Marinobacterium aestuarii: one gene and its partner. The protein of the gene in region 2 interacts with the protein of the main gene of each other region in a pairwise test. Links are inferred from orthologs where the notes say so. Each region holds a gene or a part of one and is shown on either strand. Other genes may lie near its edges.

Region 1 (11,826 bases), 1.1 Mb from region 2 along the record:
TATCAAGCAGGGAGGGAATAACAGAGGTGAGCCAAAAGCACAGCAGAATCAAACACAGGGATCTGAGTCGCCTGTGTTTGATTGCGACCTATAGAGCCATCAGACGCTGTCTTTGGCCACCAGAGCACGCTGCTGCTCCAGATCATGCTGCGCCACGGCCAGGCGCTTGCGGGCCGAACGCAGGCGGGTTTTGAGACCCAGCACGGCGACACTGCTGAGCAATATCCCGAGAATGCCGCCGCAGACAAAAGCGGCAATCAGCCAGAGCGACAGGCTGGCCTGGGGCAACTGCACCAGGATCAGGTCAATCGAGACCTTGTCGGTATTATGAATAGTGAAGAGTATCCCGACGAACAGGACAACGAGACACAAAACAACGAGTAGTAGCGTTCTCAACCAGCGCACCGGATCAAGCCTCCAACAGGCAGAGTAGATAAACTCTAGTATTCAGACAGACTGTCATTGACCTGCTCCCGCAGTTCCTTGCCAGGTTTAAAATGCGGCACATGCTTGGCCGTCAATGGCACCGACTCACCGGTCTTGGGATTACGTCCCACCCGAGGTGCGCGGTAGTGTAACGAAAAACTGCCAAAGCCGCGAATCTCGATCCTGTCACCATGCGCCAGCGCCTCGGTCATATGATCCAGCATCGTTTTGACGGCAAGCTCGACGTCCTTTACAGATAGCTGATTATGACGATCTATCAGTCGTTCAATCAACTCTGACTTGGTCATGACAACTCTCCCTAAAGATTCAGGCTATTTGGCAAGCCTTCATTCCACTGGCGCTTGGCCGCCATATACCGGTGATACAAACAGGGAGAGCCAAGCTCTCCCTGCTGATCAACTATCCGACTTGTTCATTTGCGCCTTGATCAGGTCACCAATGGTCGTCGGGCCGGCGGATACCACCGGTTGCTCCTGAACCGTCTTGAGTGCCTGTTGATCAACCCTGGCATCGCGTTGCTTCTGCGACAGCTGGATACTGCGATTACGCCGATCCACATTGATAACGGACGCTTCAACCGCATCACCCACCTTGAAATGGGCCGCCAGGTTGTTGCCGTGCTCAACCGATACATCTCCCGCCCGCAACACACCGGTGATGCCGTCTGCCAGCTGCAGGCTAACCTGCCTGGCATCCACCTCAGTCACAGTTCCGGTCACAAGCGCGCCCTTGCCGAACTGCGCGGCAAAGTCTCCAAACGGATCCCCCGCCAGTTGCTTGACGCCCAGCGCAATACGCTCGCGCTCGGTATCGATCGACAAGAGCACGGCGGTCAAGTCGTCACCCTTGCTGAGGGTTTTGGCGACCTGCTCGCCCGGCAGATCCCAGGACAGATCGGACAGGTGTACCAGGCCATCGATACCACCATCCAGGCCGATAAAGACGCCAAAGTCGGTAATGGAACGAATCTTTCCGCTCAGGGTATCGCCCTTGCTGTATCTGCTGGCAAAAGCCTGCCACGGATTGTCGCGGCACTGTTTCATGCCCAGCGAGATACGACGTCGATCGGTGTCGATATCGAGCACCATGACTTCGATCTCGTCGCCCACCTGCACCACCTTGGAGGGGTGCACGTTCTTGTTGGTCCAGTCCATTTCGGACACATGCACCAGACCTTCGACACCGGCCTCGATCTCCGCAAAGCAGCCATAGTCGGCCACATTGGTGACCCGGGCGCTTGACCTTGTACCGACTCCATGGCCATCCATCAGCGTCAGCCAGGGATCCTGACTGAGCTGTTTCAGCCCCAGGGATACACGATTGCGCTCGGTATCAAATCGCAGCACCTTGACGTCGATCTCATCGCCAACCTGCAACACTTCGCTCGGATGCTTCACCCGCTTCCAGGCAATGTCGGTAATGTGCAGCAGCCCATCCAGACCACCCAGGTCTATAAAGGCACCGTAATCGGTCAGGTTCTTGACGATACCCTTGATAACGACGCCTTCCTTGAGCTGCGACAGCAACTTGTCGCGCTCCTCGTTGTAAGAGGCCTGCAGTACCGCACGACGGGATACCACTATATTGTTGCGCTTGGCGTCCAGCTTCACCAGCTTGAATTCAAGCTCCACACCTTCAAGGTGGGCGGTATCACGAATGGGGCGAATGTCGACCAGCGAGCCCGGCAGGAAGGCCTGTACGGTATCCAGATCCACGGTAAAACCACCGCGCACCTTGCCGACGATCATGCCTTTGACGACCTCGTCGTTCTCGAACGCCTGCTCCAGCAGATTCCAGCTTTCGGCGCGCTTGGCCTTCTCGCGGGACAGCATGGTGGCGCCAAAGCCGTCTTCAACCGCTTCAAGTGACACCTGCACGGTATCGCCGACGGCAATCTCCAGCTCACCCTGCTCATTGAAAAACTGCTCTCGGGGAATAAAGCCTTCAGATTTGAGGCCCGCATGCACCATGACAAAGTCATTTTCGATCGCGACCACTGTTCCCGTGACGATGGAGCCAGGCGCCATCTTCAGGTCCTTGAGGCTTTCCTCAAAGAGTTCGGCAAAACTTTCGCTCATTACCGCCCCATCCTCACAAAACAGAAACCTACCAGGTCAAACCCTTGTGTCTGGCCTGATCCATAACCACCTTCAAAACCTCGTCAATACTCATCTGGGTTGAGTCCAGAATCACCGCATCGCTCGCGGGTTTCAGCGGCGCCACGGCGCGGTTCATATCGCGGTCGTCACGTGCTTGAATATCAACCAATATCGTATCAAGGCTAGCACCGAGACCCTTATTTATCAACTGGTTATAACGGCGCCGCGCACGCTCTTGCGCACTGGCATCCAGATATATTTTCAACTCGGCAGCGGGGAACACCACCGTGCCCATGTCGCGCCCGTCTGCGATCAGCCCTGGGGCCTCGCGAAATGCACGCTGGCGCTCCAGCAAAGCCTCGCGCACAGGCCCACAGGCAGCCACCCGGGACGCATCGGCGCCGGCTTCTTCGGTACGAATCTGCTGGGTCACTTCTTCGCCTTCAAGCAGCACCTGCACCTCATTCTCTTCACCGCGCGGCACAAACTTCACATCCAGATGCGCCGCCAGCACCACCAGCGCTTCCTCGTCATCCAGCGCAACGCCGTGATGTCTTGCCGCCAGTGCTGTCAGTCGATACAGGGCACCGCTGTCCAGCAGATGCCACCCCAGCTGGCGCGCCAGCAGGCGGCAGATGGTTCCCTTGCCTGAACCACTGGGACCGTCAATGCTGATTACCGGCACGCTCAATTGCTTCGAGACCATCAGTCCCTCTCCTTACCTATTCTGAACCCCGCCTGACAGGCGAGGGCAACAAACTCGGGGAATGCAGCCTCAAGACAGGCACATTCCGTAATATGAACTTCGCCGCTGGCACGCAGCGAGAGGGCCGCAAACGCCAAGGCGACACGATAGTCGCCAGAGGCACTGAGCTCACCGCCACCGATGTGGCCTCCTCTGACGCAAACACTGCCAGCGCCCACCAGAGCCTCAACGCCCAGCTCATCCAGCCCTGCCACCAGGGCCTGCAGCAATGCATCCAGCCCGTAACGCAGCTCACCGATGCCGCGAATCCAGGTGGTGCCCTCGGCACAGGCGGCAGCCGCCATCAACAGCGGCAGCTCATCACTGGCGCGAGCCAGCAGTGCGTCCGGAACCTCGATGGCTCGCAATGGACGGTAACGTACGCGAAGATCCGCAACCGGCTCGCCCCCCACCTCGGTGGCATTATCGAATGTGATATCTGCCCCCATCAGACGCAGTATCTCGATCAGGCCGATGCGAGTCGGATTAATACCCACATGTTCAAGCAGCAGCTCTGAGCCCGGCGAAATCGCCGCGCCGACGATAAAAAATGCCGCCAGGGACATATCACCCGGCACATTGATCCGGGCCGCCTGCAACTGGCCACCGGCCTGCAGCGCCACCTGCCCCCTGGGGCGATCCAGCGTCCAGCCCAGCCCCTGCAGCATGCGCTCGGTATGATCGCGGGACGGCGCAGGCTCGATGACCGTCGTGGTACCACTGGCGTAGAGCCCGGCCAGCAACAGCGCCGACTTGACCTGGGCGCTGGCCAACGGCAACTGCTGCGCAATACCCTGCAGCGACTGGCCACCGCGAATCTGCAGCGGAGGCAGGCAACCATCTGCAGTATCTATCTGCGCGCCCATCTGACGCAGCGGCCGCACCACCTGCTCCATCGACCAGCTCGACAGCGAAGCGTCGCCCGTCAGCTCGGTATCAAAACTCTGGCCCGCCAGCACACCGCACAGCAGTCGCATCGACATGGCCGAACGCCCCAGATAGAGCGGACCCGGCGGCGGCTGCAGACCCTGCAGACCAACGCCGTAGATCTTCACGGCACCCTGGTGAGGCCCTTCGATCACCACCCCCATATCGCGAAACGCCTGCAGCGTGGCGAGGCTGTCTTCACTTTCAAGGAAGCCCTCGATCCGCGTGATACCTGTCGCCAGGGAGCCCAGCATGATGGCCCGGTGCGAAATCGACTTGTCGCCCGGCAGCCGTACCTGGCCTGCCAGCGCAGATCCCTGCTGCGCCCGATAACTGACCGCAGCGCTGTGCTGTTTCTGTGAATAGGCGGAGCTCGACAATATGCGGCTGAAATGATCCCGCGACGCCTTGGCGCGGGTGAAAATACCCAACATCGCCTGACTGTCGGCCGAACTGATGGCATGGCGCAGCTTTTCGACACCGGCACTGAAGCGATCCAGCTGTGCCAGTATGGCATCACCATTGGTCAGGCAGATGTCATGCCACATGGTGGGGTCTGAAGCCGCGATGCGGGTAAAGTCCCGAAAGCCGCCGGCAGCATAGCGAAAGATATCGGTATTGGCCGCTTCTGCGGCCAAGGTGTCGACCAGGGAGAACGCCAGCAGATGCGGCAGATGACTGGTCGCGGCCAGTACCTGATCATGCCGCGCCACCTCCATCTGCAGCACCTCGGCGCCGACGGCCTGCCACATGCGAGCAATCACCAAAGTGGCTTCAGCGGAGGACTCGGCCGTTGGCGTGAGGATCACCTTGTGACGCTCGAACAGGTGCGCATCGGCCGCCGCCACACCGCTTTTCTCAGACCCGGCAATCGGGTGACCGGGGACAAAGGTGGCGGGCAAGCTGCCGAATACCGCTTCGGCCGCCGCCACCACATTGCCCTTGGTACTGCCGACATCGGTCAACAGGGTATGCGGGCGCAGCGCCGTACTGATGTCTGCCAGCACCGCATCGGTCGCCTTGACCGGCACCGCCAGCACCACCAGATCGGCGGCGGCGACAGCCTGGCGCAGATCATGTGCCGCCTCGTCAATCACGCCCAGCGCAAGCCCGGCCTCGAGCTCAGCGGTATTACGGTCATAACCAACCACTCGCTGGCAGTAGCGTCGATGCTTCAGCGCCTTGGCCAGGGAACCGCCTATCAGCCCCAGGCCGATAACCAGTACGTTGTTGATGGGAAACCTCACGCAGACAAAACCTCTTCGAGCACCTGCAGACAACGCAGATTCTGTGCCAGGAGGCCTATGCTGATGCGCAGATGATCCGGCATCTGATAGTTGGCCACCGGGCGCACAATAACCCCGCGCTCTAACAGCTGCTGATAAACCGGCCCCGCCGGGCGCCCCAGGCCGACACAGACAAAGTTGCCCGCCGAGGGAATCACCGCCAGCCCCAGACGCTTCAGCCCGTCTATCAGTTGACGCATGCCGGCGCGATTAGTCTCCAGCGTACGCGCCAGGTACGCCCGATCCTGCAGCACGGCTTCGGCCGCCGCCAGCGCCGGCCCCGAAACATTGAACGGCTGGCGCACCCGGTTCAGCAGATCCGTAATCTCTCTGTTGGCGGCGGCAAAGCCGACCCGCAGGCCCGCCAGTCCCCAGGCCTTGGAGAAGGTTCGGGTCACAACCAGGTTCGGATAGCGTGCCAGCAGCTCAAGGCCATCGGGAAAGTCAGGATCTTCGCTGTATTCGGTGTAGGCCTCATCCAGCACCAGCACTACAGACACAGGCAGCGCATCCATAAAGGCACAGAGCTGCGCCCGGCTTAACCAGGTGCCCGTAGGATTATTGGGGTTGGCGATAAACACCAGGCGGGTGCGTTCGGTCACGGCCGCCAGCATGGCATCCAGATCATGCCCCCAGTCCCGCGCCTCGGTCACCACCGCCGTGGCGCTGCTGGCCTGGGTAATGATCGGATACACCAGAAACGCATACTGGGAGTAGACCACCTCATCGCCTGGGCGCAGAAAAGCCCGGGCAATCAGTTCCAGTACATCATTGGAACCATTGCCCAGGGTAATGCAGTCTGGGCTAAGGCCGTAGTGCTGCTGCAACGCCTGCTTCAGACGATAGCCGCTGGCATCGGGATAAAGGTGCAGTTCGGCCAGCGCCTGCTGCGCCGCGGCCAGGGCGACAGGGCTTGGGCCAAGGGGGTTTTCATTGCTGGCCAGTTTGATGATGTCGGTCAGGCCCAGCTCGCGTTCGAGCTCCTGCGCCGGCTTGCCGGGGACGTACGGCTGTAGCCCCTGCACACCCGGGGTAGCCCGGGCGATAAAATCACAACCCATATTGCGACTCCTGCGATGACGCTTACAACACCGCCTGCGGGTAAGATCCAAGGAGCTTGAGTTCAAGCGACTCCGCCTCCAGATCCTTGAACAACGCCTGCACAGGCGCATCAGATACATGGCCTTCGAAATCGATATAAAATACGCTGCTCCAGGGCCCCGACAGGGTACGGGTTTCGATCCGCGTCAGGCTGATGCCACGCAGGCGGAACGGTGCCAGCAGATCATAGAGTGCGCCCGGCTTGTCGTGGGCGCATACCAGAATGGAGGTCTTGTCGTGACCACTGGGGCCGACATCCTGGCACCCCAGAATCAGGAAGCGACTGCTGCTTTCGGCCTGATCCTCGATATTGCGCACCGCAACCTGCAACGGGTACAACTCGATGGCCAGCTCGCTGCCAATGGCGGCAGCCAGACCAACATCGGTTTCGATCGAGGCCTGGCGCGCAGCATCGGCATTGGTCGCTACTGCGACCCGCTCCACCGAGGGATAATGCGCGTCCAGCCAGCTACGGCACTGGGACAGCGCCGACTGGGTGGCATAGATCCGGGTGACGGCATTGCGATCAATAGTCGGGCGCACCAACAGGTGATGGTGGATGTTCAGCTCCACCTCGCCGACGATCGACAGCCGAAAACGCGAAAACAGGTGCAAGGTGTGGTTAACCATGCCTTCACTGGTGTTTTCGATCGGTACCACGCCATAGTGCGCGGTCCCTGCTTCAACCTCGCGAAAGACCTCATCCAGCGACGCCAGGGGCGCAGTAATCGCCGACAGGCCAAAGTGTTTCACCGCCGCCTGCTGGGTAAAGGTACCCTCGGGCCCCAGGAAGGCGATCCGCATCGGCTGTTCCAGCGCCAGACAGGCGGACATGACCTCACGGAACAAGCGTGCGACATCCCGCTCAGGCAAAGGCCCGGTGTTGCGCTCCATCACCCGACGCAGCACCTGGGCTTCGCGTTCGGGCCTGTAGAACACCGCATCGCGGCTGCCCTGATACTTCTGCTTCACCTCGGCTACCTGTTGAGCACAGGCCGCACGCTGGTTAAGCAGCGTCTGAAGCTGCTGATCGATCTGATCGATCTGATCACGCAGAACCTGCAGTTCCTTTTCCTGGTCACTCATGGCTATGCCACTCTCATATCTGACTTAAGCGTGCTGCTGCGCAAATGTCTGCATGAACTCAATCAAGGCATCCACAGCGGCTTCAGGCACCGCATTGTAAAGACTCGCCCGCATGCCACCCACTGAACGGTGCCCCTGCAGGTTAAGCAGACCCGCAGCTTCAGCCTGCTCTAGGAACATGCCATCCAGCCCGGCGTTCGCCAGGGTGAAGGGCACGTTCATCCAGGAACGGCAGTCCGGTGCTATGGGGTTGGCGTAAAAGCTGCTGCTATCTATATAGTCATAGAGTTTGGCCGCCTTGCGACGGTTCACCGCTTCGATAGCCGCCACACCACCCTGGCGCTTGAGCCACTTAAACACCAGCCCCGCCAGATACCAGCCGAAGGTTGGCGGTGTGTTGTTCATGGAGTCCGCACCGGCATGCACCTGATAATCGAACATGGCGGGCGTTGCTGCCGCCGCCTTGCCGAGCAGGTCTTCGCGCACGATTACCACTGTCAGACCCGCAGGACCTATGTTTTTCTGCGCACCGGCATAGATGAGTCCGAAACGGCTGACATCAATTTCCCGGGACAGAATACTGGAAGACATGTCCGCCACCAGCGGCACCGATCCGGTGTCCGGAATATAGTTGTACTCGACACCACCGATGGTTTCATTCGGTGTGTAGTGTACATAGGCAGCATTGGGATCCAGCTCAAGCTCGTCCTGGGTCGGCACGCGCGTGAACTGCTCGGATTCGGTGCTGCCGGCAATACGCACATAGCCATAGCGCCGGGCTTCAGCGATACCTTTCTTGGACCAGATACCGGTATTGATATAGTCAGCGCTGGTCTTGTCGCCCAGCAGGTTCAGCGGCACCATGGCAAACTGACTGGTCGCGCCCCCCTGCAGGAAGAGCACCCTGTAGTTGTCCGGAATGGACATAAGGTCGCGCAGATCCTGCTCGGCCTGCTCGGCAACCGACACAAAGGCATCGCTGCGATGGCTCATTTCCATGATCGACAGCCCCTGGCCATGCCAGTCGAGCATTTCATCACGGGCCTGTTCCAGGACCTCTGCCGGCAACGCCGCGGGACCAGCACTGAAATTGTATTTGCGACTCATGTTCTCGCTCACACTCGATCCAAGGTTACAGATAATAAGGCGACGGCCCCGAAGGGCCGCCGCGGGATTACGCCTCGGTGTCAGGCGCAGGGGCCTGCTCTGGCGCATCGCTGCCCTGATCGGCATCCACGACTGTGGATTCGCCATCAATCGTTTCGCCATCAAGCTCCTCGCTACCTTCCGGCAGTTCGACTTCTTCCGGCTCTTCGATACGGGCCAGGCCGACCAGGGTTTCATCTTCGGCTACCCGAATCAGCATTACGCCCTGGGTGTTGCGGCTCAGCTCCGAGATTTCCTCGGTACGGGTGCGAACCATGGTGCCGCGATTGCTGATCAGCATCACGTCATCCCCGGTAAACACCTGCACGGCACCTGCCAGTTCGCCGTTGCGATCGGTACACTGCATCGCAATCACGCCCTGACCACCACGTCCCTTACGGGGGAAGTCTTCCATGGCGGTGCGCTTGCCAAAGCCGCGGGCCGATGCCGTCAGCACCTTGCCTTCAGGCTGCGGAATGATCAAGGAAATCACCGAGGTACCCGGCTGCATGCGCACACCGCGTACACCGCGCGCCAGACGACCCATGGCGCGAACGGCATCTTCCTCGAAACGCATCGCCTTGCCGGCGCTGGTCACGAGCAGAATGTCGTCTTCACCGGTGGTGATGGCGGCACCGATCAGGGTGTCGCCCTCATCCAGCCCCAGCGCAATCAGACCACTGGTACGCGGACGGGAGAAGCTGTTGAGCGGTGTTTTCTTCACTGTACCGTTGGCGGTCGCCATAAAGACAAAACGGTCTTCGCGGTATTCATTTACCGGCAGGATGGTGGTGATACGCTCACCCTCTTCCAGCGGCAGAATATTCACGATCGGACGACCACGGGCCGCGCGGCTGGCCTGGGGAATTTCAAACACCCGCAACCAGTACACCTTGCCACGGCTGGTGAAGCACAGAATGGTATCGTGGGTACTGGCGATCAGCAGATGTTCGATGAAGTCTTCATCTTTCATCGTCGTCGCCGACTTGCCACGACCACCACGGCGCTGCGCCTGATAGTCCGTCAGCGGCTGGGTCTTGGCATAACCGCCGTGGGAAATGGTCACGACCATGTCTTCGACGGTAATCAGATCCGCCACCGTCAGGTCACGACGCGAAGCCGTAATCTCGGTGCGACGCTCGTCACCGTACTCTTCCAGCACGGCTTCCAGCTCTTCGCGGATGACTTCCATCAGGCGGGTGTGAGATCCCAGAATTTCCAGCAGTTCGGCAATGCGCTCCAGCAGTTCGCGGTATTCACCGATCAGCTTTTCATGCTCCAGCCCGGTCAGGCGGTGCAGACGCAGATCCAGAATCGCCTGTGCCTGAACCGGCGACAGGTGATAGCGCCCTTCGCGCAGGCCAAACTGCGGCTCGAGATCGTCCGGACGGCAGGCGTCTTCGCCGGCACGCTCGAGCATTTCCAGCACGTTGCCAGGCTCCCAGGCCATGGCGACAAGACCTTCTTTCGCCTCAGCCGGTGTCGGCGAGCGCTTGATCAGCTCAATGACCGGATCGATATTGGCCAGTGCAACCGCCAGACCCTCAAGGATATGACCGCGTTCACGCGCCTTGCGCAGCAGGTACACCGTACGACGGGTGACCACTTCGCGCCTGTGGCGAACGAAGTTTTCGATCAGCGACTTGAGATCCAGAATCTTCGGCTGGTTGTCCACCAGGGCAACAACGTTGATGCCAAAGACGCTTTCCATCTGCGTCTGGGCAAACAGGTTGTTGACCACTACCTCGGGTACTTCACCGCGACGCAGTTCGATCACGATCCGCATGCCGTCCTTGTCGGACTCGTCCCGCAGCTCGGAAATGCCTTCCAGGCGTTTTTCCTTCACCAGGTCGGCGATCTTTTCGATCAGTCGAGCCTTGTTCAGCTGGTACGGAATCTCGGTGACGATAATCGTCGAACGGTGAGTCTTGGGATCTTCTTCCACATGGTGCTTGGCACGCACATAGATACGACCGCGACCCGTGCGATAGGCTTCCAGAATACCGGCACGACCATTGATGATACCGCCGGTCGGGAAGTCCGGCCCGGGGATGTATTCCATCAAGTCATCAACCGTCAGCGTGCTGTCATCGATCAGCGCGATACAGCCGCGCACGACCTCGGACAGGTTATGCGGCGGTATGTTGGTCGCCATGCCCACTGCTATACCGGATGAACCGTTTATCAGCAGGTTGGGCACACGGGTCGGCAGCACGTCGGGAATCTGTTCCGTGCCGTCATAGTTGGGCACAAAGTCGACGGTTTCCTTGTCGAGATCCGCCAGCAGATCATGGGAGATCTTGGCCATGCGGATTTCGGTGTAACGCATGGCTGCCGCGGAATCACCATCGACGGAGCCGAAGTTGCCCTGGCCGTCGACCAGCGGATAGCGCATGGAAAAATCCTGCGCCATTCGCACAATAGTGTCGTACACGGCACTGTCGCCGTGGGGGTGGTATTTACCGATCACGTCACCAACGACACGAGCGGACTTTTTATATGGTTTGTTCCAGTCATTGTTCAGTTCGCTCATCGCGAACAGCACTCTGCGATGCACAGGCTTGAGGCCGTCGCGCACGTCTGGCAACGCCCGACCGACAATCACGCTCATGGCATAATCCAGGTACGACTGTTTCAGCTCGTCCTCGATATTGACTGGCAGAATCTCTTTGGCTAGATCACCCATTCGTCTCAGCTTTCCTTAGATCCGGTCTGCTCGATAGGGCCGGTATTCCGGCGTTTTTAACCGGGCGAGTATACCACAAAGCAATGCAAAGATTCCCTTAAAAAGAAGGCGTTGCGTCAGACCCCGTTGACAGCAGCCGGGCCCGACCTGTATTCACTTCAAGCCCGATGCTAGAATGACCGCCATCCTTTTACTGTCAGCGAAAACAGCCACCATGACCGATTCGCACAACCGCAACATTGATCCGGACGAGATCGCCAAATTTGAAGAACTGGCGAGCCGCTGGTGGGACCGCAACAGCGA
Region 2 (10,108 bases):
CATCGTGATGAAGAAGGCTGAAGAAGCCAAGATTATCCTGCCGGATGATGCCGCCTTCTTCCTGGCGCAGAAAATTCGCTCCAACGTGCGTGAACTCGAAGGTGCGCTCAAGCGTGTTATTGCCAACGCGCATTTTACCGGCAGCGTTATCAGTACGCCCTTCATTAAAGAGTCGCTGAAAGACCTGCTGGCTTTGCAGGACAAACAAGTTAGTATTGATAATATTCAGCGGGTTGTAGCCGATTACTACAAGATTAAAATGTCCGATCTGCTTTCCAAGCGCCGCAGCCGGTCTATTGCCCGGCCCCGGCAGGTCGCGATGAGTTTGTCGAAAGAGCTGACTAACCACAGTCTGCCCGAAATCGGCAATGCGTTTGGGGGTCGTGATCATACTACCGTGTTGCATGCCTGTCGCAAGATCAAGGAGCTGCGGGAAATTGATACGGACATCAGAGAAGATTATCAGAACCTGCTGCGTCATCTGACGGCGTAGTTATCGGATCGGAACAAGGTAGATCGCCATGAGATTCGTCATATCGCGCGAAGCGTTAATCAAACCCCTGCAGCTGGTCGCCGGTGTCGTCGAACGTCGTCAGACCTTGCCGGTGCTGTCCAACATTCTGCTGGTAGCCGAAGGTGACCAGCTGTCCATGACCGGGACCGACCTAGAAGTCGAGCTTGTGGGTCGTGTGACGCTGGATGAGCCGGCCGAGGCGGGCTCCATTACTGTGCCTGCGCGCAAACTGATGGACATCTGCAAGTCGCTGCCGGACGATGCTCGCATCGAGCTGGCCCTGAGCGGCCAGAAGATGGTGATCAAGGCCGGGCGCAGCCGCTTCAGTCTGTCGACACTGCCGGCGGCCGAGTTCCCCAATGTGGAAGACAGCCCCCAGGCGCTGGATCTGAATCTGACCCAGGGGCACCTGCGCCACCTGATCGATCAGACCGGCTTCTCCATGGCGCAGCAGGATGTACGCTACTACCTCAACGGTATGTTGCTGGAAGTCGCCAACGGCCAGCTGCGTGCGGTGTCTACCGACGGGCACCGTCTGGCGACCTGTGTTGCTGAGGTTGTGGCCGATAGCGACAGCAGCCATCAGATCATAGTGCCGCGCAAGGGTATCCTTGAGCTGGCGCGTCTGCTGCAAAGCGGTGAAGACGGTGTGCGCCTGCTGATTGGTGCCAACCATATTCGTGCTCATGTGGGTGACTTTATCTTCACCTCCAAGCTGGTTGACGGCAAGTTCCCGGATTATCAACGCGTTATCCCGCGCAATGGTAACAAGTACATGCTCGGTGACCGTCAGGTGCTGCGTCAGGTGCTGAGCCGTATCGCCATACTGTCGAACGAGAAGTACCGCGGTGTGCGTCTGCTGCTGACCAGCGGTTTCCTGCAGGTCATGGCCAATAACCCGGAACAGGAAGAAGCCGAAGAAACCGTGGCGGTGGACTACGATGGCGAGTCGCTGGAGATCGGTTTCAACGTCAACTATCTGCTCGACAGCCTGTCGATTCTGAATTCGGAAACGGTGCGCTTCACTCTGTCCGATGCCAACAGCAGTGCGCTGATTGAAGGTGTCGACGAAGCTGACAGCCTCTATGTCGTGATGCCGATGCGCATGTGATCAGTCTTCACCGCAGGGCCGGGTTGAGAGACTCGGCCGTTCCTTTATGCCGATAAAAAGCCTTCATGTTCAGCACGTTCGCAATCTGTCGGATGTGCGAATCACGCCGTCGCCGCGGATCAATATTATCAGTGGCGACAATGGCAGTGGCAAAACCAGCCTGCTGGAAGCCCTGCACTTTCTGGGCATGACCCGTTCCTTTCGTACCAGCCAGTTCCGCCATCTGCTGCAAAGCGGCGCCGACAACTGCCTGGTGTTCGCCCAGATTGATCCTGCTGGCAAGGGTGAACAGCACCCCCTTGGCGTGGAACGGCGCCCCGACGGTGATGTGCGCATTCGCCACGCCGGCCAGACGCTCGGCCTGTCGGAGCTGGCCCAGCTATTACCGCTGCAGGTTATAGACTCCGATACCTTCCAATTGCTCGAGGGCAGCCCCGGTGTGCGGCGCCAGTTTATCGACTGGGGCGTGTTTCATGCCGACCCGAGTTTTATCCAGCTGTGGCGCGGCTTCAGGCGCATATTGAAACAGCGAAACTCACTGCTTAAATGTGGTAAAATCGACCCTCGGCTGCGGCGTGTGTGGGACAGAGAATTTGTCACCTATGCCGAGCGGATGACGGCGTTGCGCGCACGCTATATCGAACTGCTAAAACCTGATTTTGAAACCACTCTCAGTCGTTTGCTGGGGGGCGTACCGGTAGAGCTTAAATTCAGCCAGGGCTGGGATCGAAAAACCCCGCTGGATGAATTGCTCGAAGAAGGTTTTGCGCGCGATCTGAAGCAGGGTTTTACCGGCAGCGGCCCGCAGCGGGCTGATTTGCGGGTACGTACGGATGGACAAAGTGCCGCTGAGCGATTGTCTCGCGGTCAGAAAAAACTGGTGGTCAGCGCGTTGAAACTGGCCCAGGGTGCCCTGTTCTATCGTTTGAATAACCGCCCCTGTATTTACCTGATCGACGATTTGCCGTCGGAACTGGATGAACAGCATTGCCGCTTGTTTTGCCAGTTCCTGGAGGAAACCTCCAATCAGTGTTTTATCACCTGTGTTGATCCCGGAGCCCTTGGCGGTTTCTGGTTACCCCAGACGGATGTCAGCCGTTTTCGGGTTGAGGCAGGGATGCTGACACAAATTGATTAAGCGCCTCGCCCGGCCCTTTTCTGGCGCCGGGCCGGGACTGTGATGCCTTATGGGCGCGCGCAGAATTTTCCGCCCGATTAAGTGGGCGACGTTAGGCAGGTCGGGACGGTCTGCCTGATTGCCAGGTTAACAGGAGATAATTGATGAGCGACGAAAACCAGAGCTATAACTCCTCGAGCATCAAGGTCCTCAAGGGTCTTGATGCCGTGCGCAAGCGCCCTGGCATGTATATCGGTGATACCGACGACGGTACCGGTCTGCATCACATGGTGTTCGAGCTGGTCGACAACTCGATCGACGAAGCCCTTGCCGGTCACTGCTCCGAGATTAGGGTGGTTATACACCCGGATGAAAGCGTCAGCGTTGGCGATAACGGTCGTGGCATTCCGACCGAGCTGCACGAGGAAGAAGGCGTATCGGCGGCCGAGGTCATCATGACGGTGCTGCACGCCGGCGGCAAGTTCGATGACAACAGCTACAAGGTATCCGGCGGCCTGCACGGCGTGGGTGTCTCGGTGGTGAACGCGCTCTCCAGCGAACTCAAGCTCACCATCCGCCGCGCCGGTGAAGTGTTCGAGCAGATCTACCGTCATGGTGTACCCGATGAGCCGCTCAAGGTCGTGGGTGAGACCAGTAATACCGGTACCAGCGTGCGTTTCAAGCCCTCGCCGGAGACCTTCACCCATATCCTGTTCCAGTACGACATTCTGGCCAAGCGTCTGCGCGAGCTGTCGTTCCTGAACTCAGGCGTGCGCATCGTCTTGCGTGACGAGCGCAGCGCCCGTGAAGATATTTACGAATACGACGGCGGTCTGGGAGCCTTTGTTGCTTATCTGAACCAGAACAAGAGCGCGGTCAACAAGGTGTTCCACTTCAACTCCATGCACGAAAACGGCGTGGGCGTGGAAGTGGCACTGCAGTGGAATGATACCTTCCAGGAAAACATCTACTGCTTTACCAACAACATTCCCCAGCGCGACGGCGGCACCCATCTGTCGGGTTTCCGTACCGCCCTGACCCGCTGCCTGAATACCTACATTGAAGCTGAAGGCCTCAACAAGGGCAGCAAGGTCGCCACCACCGGTGACGATAGCCGCGAAGGCCTGACGGCCATCGTATCGGTGAAAGTGCCGGACCCCAAATTCTCGTCCCAGACCAAGGACAAGCTGGTCTCCTCCGAGGTCAAGACCTCGGTTGAGCAGATGATGGGGCAGGAATTCAGCGCCTACCTGCAGGAAAGCCCGCAGGAAGCCAAGCTGATCGTCGCCAAGATGATAGACGCAGCCCGCGCCCGTGAAGCGGCGCGCAAGGCCCGTGACATGACCCGCCGCAAGGGTGTGCTGGATATCGCCGGTCTGCCGGGCAAGCTGGCGGATTGCCAGCAGAAGGATCCTGCGCTGTCTGAACTCTACCTGGTGGAGGGTGATTCCGCTGGCGGTTCCGCCAAGCAGGGCCGTGATCGCCGCAACCAGGCGATTCTGCCCCTCAAGGGCAAGATCCTTAACGTCGAAAAGGCCCGCTTCGACAAGATGCTGTCGTCGGTTGAAGTCGGCACCCTGATCACGGCCCTGGGCTGTGGTATCGGTCGCGAGGAGTTCAACCCGGACAAGCTGCGTTACCACCACATCATTATCATGACCGACGCCGACGTCGACGGTTCGCACATCCGTACCCTGCTGCTGACCTTCTTCTTCCGGCAGATGCCGATCCTGTTTGAGCGCGGCCATATCTATATCGCCCAGCCGCCGCTGTACAAGATCAAGAAAGGCAAGCAGGAACAGTACCTCAAGGACGACGATGCGCTGGACAACTACCTGCTGCAGGGTGCGCTCGATGGCACCAGCTTCCATGTCAACGAAGATGCACCCCCGCTGAGCGGCGCCTCGCTCGAAGCCCTGGTGAACGAGTACCGCACCGTCGACAAGCTGATCAATCGTCTGGGCATGCTCTATCCGACCCAGCTGCTCAAGCAGATGCTCTATATGCCGAGCCTGAGCAAGGACCAGCTGAAGGATCGCGAAGCCGTGCTGCAGTGGACGCAACTGCTGTGTGAAAAGCTGTCGGTACAGGCGGTGGGCAATGAGCGCTTCCTGGCGGAGATCATCGAAGACCGCGAACACAGCCAGTTCCTGCCGGAAGTGAATCACCTGCTGCATGGGGTGGAAAACTACTACCGCTTTGGCGACGACTTCTTCGGTTCCCGTGATTATCTGGCGATCACCACCCTGGGCGACAAGCTCGGCTCCCTGCTGGAAGAGGGTGCCTATATCAAGCGTGGCGAACGGGTGCGCCCGGTGACCCACTTCGAGGAAGCCCTCAACTGGCTGCTTGATCAGTCGCGCCGTGGTCACTACATCCAGCGCTACAAGGGTCTGGGCGAGATGAACCCGAGCCAGCTGTGGGAAACCACCATGGATCCGGAGTCGCGCCGCATGCTGCAGGTGACCGTCGACGATGCCATCGCCGCCGATCAGCTGTTCACCACTCTGATGGGCGACGATGTCGAGCCGCGCCGCGCCTTTATCGAGGCTAATGCTCTGCGGGTGTCCAACCTCGACGTCTGATGCCAGGTGTCGGATCTCACTGGGTGTGATCCGACGACTTGTAAAAATGCTCCTGTGTTCCACTCTGGTGTGAACACAGGAGCATTTTTTTTGCATCTCGATTGGCGTCGAGGCACGACGACCAGCACACAAGGTTGGTCGTTCAAAGGTGTACCACCACGTATAGATGAACAGCAATATCAGCCAACGTAGGTCGGGTTAGCCCGCAGGGCGTAACCCGACATGACAGGGCTCGGTGATTTTCGACTTTTTTCTTGTCACTTTCTTTGCTCGCGCGAAAGAAAGTAACCAAAGAAAGCGCGCCCCAATGAAGCCTTTTCGCTGCGCTCTGAAGCCATTGTACGGACACCGCTAACGCACATCCCTGTGCCGCATCTGCCGCTCGGCATCCCTGCCTCGCCCCTGACGGGCCTTATCGAAAAATACTCCTAGTGCTCGTCAGGTTATGGACATGGATGTCCTGTATGCAGGCAATGCAGGAGCAATTGCCTGCCCTAACGGGACAAGGGTGCCAGCATCAGCCATAAGGTGTGTACTGACCACCATGGATGCTGTAAACGCAGGAGCGGTTTACCGTAGAGCGGAGCAAACTGCACCGTTTTAACTCTACGTAGGCTAACGGTATGGATCGGACATTGATGAGTTGGGAAATAGGTATACTGTCCCCGGAATTCTCCAGGTCTGGCGCCAGGCGTTGACTTGCTCGGGGTACAACCCCTTGCGGCGGCAGTATTCGCTCAGCTCGATCTCCGACAGCGACAGGGCGGCGTTTTCCAGCACCACAGCGAACTTGACTTCGGCGGGCCAGTCATCGGGCAACTTCTTGTCTCCTGGCACGACGGCTCCTTCTGCCTTGACTTGTTTGCGCCAAGCATACAGGGTCTCGTCGCTAATGCCTTCTTGGCGGGCCACCTCGGCCACGGAGAGGTTCTGTGGCGGCAGCAGCTCCCGCACCGGGCGGATCTCGACGCTGCCGTAGCGGGCCGGGGGGATTTTTTCCGCCAGCCGGGCCGCTTCGTTCAGGTCTCTGGCGTCCAGCTTGTAGAAACCGGCCAGCTGCTCCTTGGTTTCGGCGAAGGGGCCATCGGTGGTGATGGCCCTGCCGTCGCGCACGCGCAAGGTGGTGGCTCTGTCGGTGGCGCTGCAATCCTCATACAATGCCGAGCACTGATAATAGTTCGTGGTACCCCTCGGAACGAGATTGCGTGAATGCTTCCCACAGGCCCTGTTCCTTGTTGCACTGCTGGTATTGCGCGTTGCCGCCAAGTTGGAACCTGAATTCCTTCAGAGACGAGACCGATGCTGGCAACGCTTGGGAGCAGGCTTACTGGCCGACCCCTTCAATGCACTGAGCAATCTGGCGTTCTTTGAGGTCACCAGTTGCCGGCTGCGCTTTTGGCGCGTGCGTCATCCCGTCAGACAGGCTTCGCCGCGGAGCGCGGCTCCTGCGGCTCCTGCGGCTGCGACGCATGGACAGTCGTGCAGCCGTGGGGTAACCAGCCCTGTGTGTAACTTTTGTTATGCACAGCTATCAAACTATGCACAATATCTGTTGGCAGATCTGTGCGCAAGCTTGTAGCAAGTACCTTGCAGTTGCGTATAGGCCCCGTGATTACTGGCTTTATTGAAACTGGTCAATCGAGCAGCCTGGGTGGTTGCAAAGGGCTGGCGGTAACGCAAACGAGCGGGCGATATCGAACTATCCCCAGTTTATGCACAGCGATGTTCACACTGTAAAAGGACGACGGCTAGCGCCCGGGCCAACAGTTATCCACTGAGTTTCAACGGCACGTTGCGGGAAGCAGCAAGGCGTCGCCTCAAACCGCCCAGGTCGTCGGCTGCCCAACGGTGACGGCTTCAAGAGTCTTCAATTCGAAATTCTGGTGAACGAATACCGCACCGTCCCCCCGTCGACAAGCTGATCAATCGCCTGGCAATATTGTATCCACCTCCTATGCATCAAGCAGATACCCGATATTCTGGTGTTGCGCAAGGCGTAGCTGAAGGATCGCGAAGCCGCACAGCAGTGGGTGTAACTCCTGTGCGAGCGCTTTTAAGCGAGATCGTTGAAGACCGCGAACACAGCCAGTAGGGCCGGATGAGCGCACCAGCCAGGCTTGAATCAGGCGCTCTTGCGCAGCCCGACGTTGCTGTGTGCAAAAGACACAAAGCCTGGCAGGGCTTCTATGCGTGCCAGCCAGCGATTGATATTGCCATAGGGTGTCAGCTCAACATTGCCCTCAGGTGCACTGGCGATATAGCTGTAAAGCGCAACGTCCGCGATGGTGATGTTGTTACCGGTGATGAATCGGTTGTCGTGTAGCTCTTGGTCAATAATCTTTAGCACCGCATGGGCGCGCGCGATGACTTCATCGGCATGCAGTTTGGCGCCGAAAAGCGTGATCAGGCGAGCGGCAGCCGGGCCGAACGCGATCTGGCCTGCCGCAATGGAGAGCCAACGCTGCACCTGGGCGGCGCCTGCCGGGTCTTCGGGGAGCCAGTCGGCTTTGTCGAACTTCTTCGCCAGGTAAACCAGGATCGCGTTTGAATCGGCGACGATAGTGTCACCGTCCTCTAGCATGGGCACCTGGCCGAACTTGTTCTTGTGCCGATACTCCGGTGTTTTATGCTCACCGGCGACGAGGTCGACGAAGACAAGTTCGACATCAACGCCAATCAGGGACGCAAACAGGCGCGCTCTGTGGGCGTGACCCGAAAGCGGGAAATCATGAATCTTGATAGCCATGGCCGTAGTTCCTGTTTAGGTAAATTCAGATCGCCCGTTTTGGAGCGTTCTTAAAGCCTAAATAGTTTCTCTCACCGATAGAATCATCAGGTTACGTAATTAATTATTCCTGAATTTGGAATTGCTTGCGCTGCTAAAGACGGCAGCATGCACAGCAACGCCGCCTGCGAGATGGCGCTGCTAATTCCATTGCATCCTGATATGCAGGCTAAGAAGCAGGTCGTCGACTCAGTCCCTGGCCGGCTCCAGTACCGCCAGCAGACCGGCGAGACTGGCTTCCAGAGTGCTCAGGTCGGCGGCACTTAGCGGCGCCAGTATGCGGTGCTCGTTGTCCACATGGGCTTCTACTGCGTGATCAATCAATTCGAGCCCGGCCGGCGTTAGCCGCACCAGCTTGCTGCGGGCATCGTCCGGATTGGCGACCCGCTCTACCCAGCCGCTGGCTTCCAGGCGCTGCATGCGGTGAGTCATGGTGCCGGAGGTGACCATCAGGGTGGAGAACAGTGCTGTGGGGGCCAGGCAATGGGGCGCGCCTGCGCGGCGCAGGGTCGCCAGTACATCAAACTCCCAGATCGTCAGGCCAAAGGCCGAGAAGGCTTCATCCAGCCTGCGTTGCATCAGTGCAGAGCAACGTTTCAGGCGGCCGATGGTCGCCATGGGGCTTACATCCAGGTCTGGCCGCTCACGTCGCCATTGGGCCAGGATGGCGTCTACTGCATCGGGCTGTCGTTCTGTATTCATGCTGCGCTTCCCCAAGTGCCGTTTCCATAGCCTGGCTTCTGCTACGGAAGTTATCTTGATATCAAGATAAATCTGTGCGAGACTCGTTTTTTATCTTGAGTTGAAGATAATATCATGCGCAATCGCACACAACATCCCGTCTGGGTCGATGTACTGATTACCGCTCTGGCGCCAGCCATCTGGGGTTCTACCTATATAGTGACTACCGAACTGCTGCCGCCGGACCGGCCTTTTACCGCGGCGGTGCTGCGCACGCTTCCCGCCGGCATAGTGCTGGTGCTGCTGGGGCGTCACCTGTTGCGCCGGCCTGAGTGGGGGCGCCTGGTTATATTGGCCGCACTCAATATTGGCGTTTTTCAGGCGTTACTCTTTGTCGCCGCCTACCGTTTGCCCGGTGGTCTGGCAGCCGTTGTGGGAGCCATTCAGCCGCTATTGGTTATGGGCCTGGCCTGGTCTGTCGACAGGCGCCAGCCGGCCTGGCTGGCGGTCGTGGCAAGCCTGATCGGTGTGGCGGGCATGGCTGCGCTGCTGCTGGCGCCAGGTGCCCACTGGGATCTTGTCGGTATAGCGGCGGCACTGGTGGGGGCGGCCTGCATGGCCGGTGGCACCTTTCTAACGCGGCGCTGGCGGCCCGATGTTCCGCTGCTGGCCTTTACCGGTTGGCAGCTGTTGGTGGGTGGGCTGATGCTGCTGCCGGTGGCCTGGCTTGTTGATCCGCCGCTGCCGCCGCTGAGTACCAGCGCGGTGTTGGGCTATGTTTATCTGTCGCTGTTTGGCGCCCTGCTGGCCTATGTGCTCTGGTTTCGCGGTATTGCCCGGCTGTCGCCGGTGGCGGTGTCCTCGCTGGGATTGCTGAGCCCGCTGACGGCCGTGGTGCTGGGCTGGGCGCTGCTTGGCCAGGCCATGACTGGCGTTGCGCTCTTCGGCTTCGTGGCAGTGCTCGGCAGTATTCTCGCTGTGCAGTGGGCATCCAGCTCAGGCCCTGTGCCTGTGGTTTCGCCCCTAGTGGGCTGCCCGGCTGAGGTTCCTGCTCAATCAACTAAATGAGGCATTCCTTATGACTAATCCAATCAAGCTGCTTATTGAGTCCCGTGCGTCCACGGGGCGTTTTGATCCCGCCCGGGGGCTGTCGGAGCATGAGGTGAGCGAGCTGGTGAGGCTGGCGACTCGGGCGCCTTCTGCCTTTAACGTGCAGAACTGGAAGTTCGTTGCCGTGCGTAGCCTGGAGGCGAAGGCGCGGCTTAAGGCTGCGGCGTTTAACCAGCCACAGGTCGAGGATGCGGCAGTTACCTTT

The links.
Region 1: the proteins of gyrB (region 2) and gyrA interact in binary tests that used the Escherichia coli proteins (3 or more experiments, as listed by UniProt). The link is inferred for Marinobacterium aestuarii from one-to-one orthologs.

The regions. Positions count from the first base shown.
Region 1 is NZ_CP015839.1:1,136,425-1,148,250, reverse strand. What follows is about bases 8,666-11,826. They hold gyrA (DNA gyrase subunit A), read right to left. Parts: upstream 11,524-11,826; coding sequence 8,866-11,523; downstream 8,666-8,865. Other genes in these bases: ubiG (bifunctional 2-polyprenyl-6-hydroxyphenol methylase/3-demethylubiquinol 3-O-methyltransferase UbiG), read left to right, coding at 11,738-11,826; serC (3-phosphoserine/phosphohydroxythreonine transaminase), read right to left, coding at 8,666-8,798. Also shown: A8C75_RS05035 (LapA family protein), read right to left, coding at 100-405; ihfB (integration host factor subunit beta), read right to left, coding at 441-734; rpsA (30S ribosomal protein S1), read right to left, coding at 843-2,525; cmk ((d)CMP kinase), read right to left, coding at 2,554-3,252; A8C75_RS05015 (bifunctional prephenate dehydrogenase/3-phosphoshikimate 1-carboxyvinyltransferase), read right to left, coding at 3,252-5,465; hisC (histidinol-phosphate transaminase), read right to left, coding at 5,462-6,565; pheA (prephenate dehydratase), read right to left, coding at 6,588-7,691; more of serC, read right to left, coding at 7,716-8,665. UniProt on the Escherichia coli protein: A type II topoisomerase that negatively supercoils closed circular double-stranded (ds) DNA in an ATP-dependent manner to maintain chromosomes in an underwound state.
Region 2 is NZ_CP015839.1:1,089-11,196, forward strand. What follows is about bases 2,544-5,616. They hold gyrB (DNA topoisomerase (ATP-hydrolyzing) subunit B), read left to right. Parts: upstream 2,544-2,906; coding sequence 2,907-5,327; downstream 5,328-5,616. Other genes in these bases: recF (DNA replication/repair protein RecF), read left to right, coding at 2,544-2,763. Also shown: chromosomal replication initiator protein DnaA, read left to right, coding at 1-493; dnaN (DNA polymerase III subunit beta), read left to right, coding at 522-1,625; more of recF, read left to right, coding at 1,672-2,543; A8C75_RS00030 (glutathione S-transferase family protein), read right to left, coding at 7,450-8,073; A8C75_RS00035 (MarR family winged helix-turn-helix transcriptional regulator), read right to left, coding at 8,302-8,814; A8C75_RS00040 (EamA family transporter), read left to right, coding at 8,929-9,861; A8C75_RS00045 (nitroreductase family protein), read left to right, coding at 9,872-10,108. UniProt on the Escherichia coli protein: DNA gyrase negatively supercoils closed circular double-stranded DNA in an ATP-dependent manner to maintain chromosomes in an underwound state.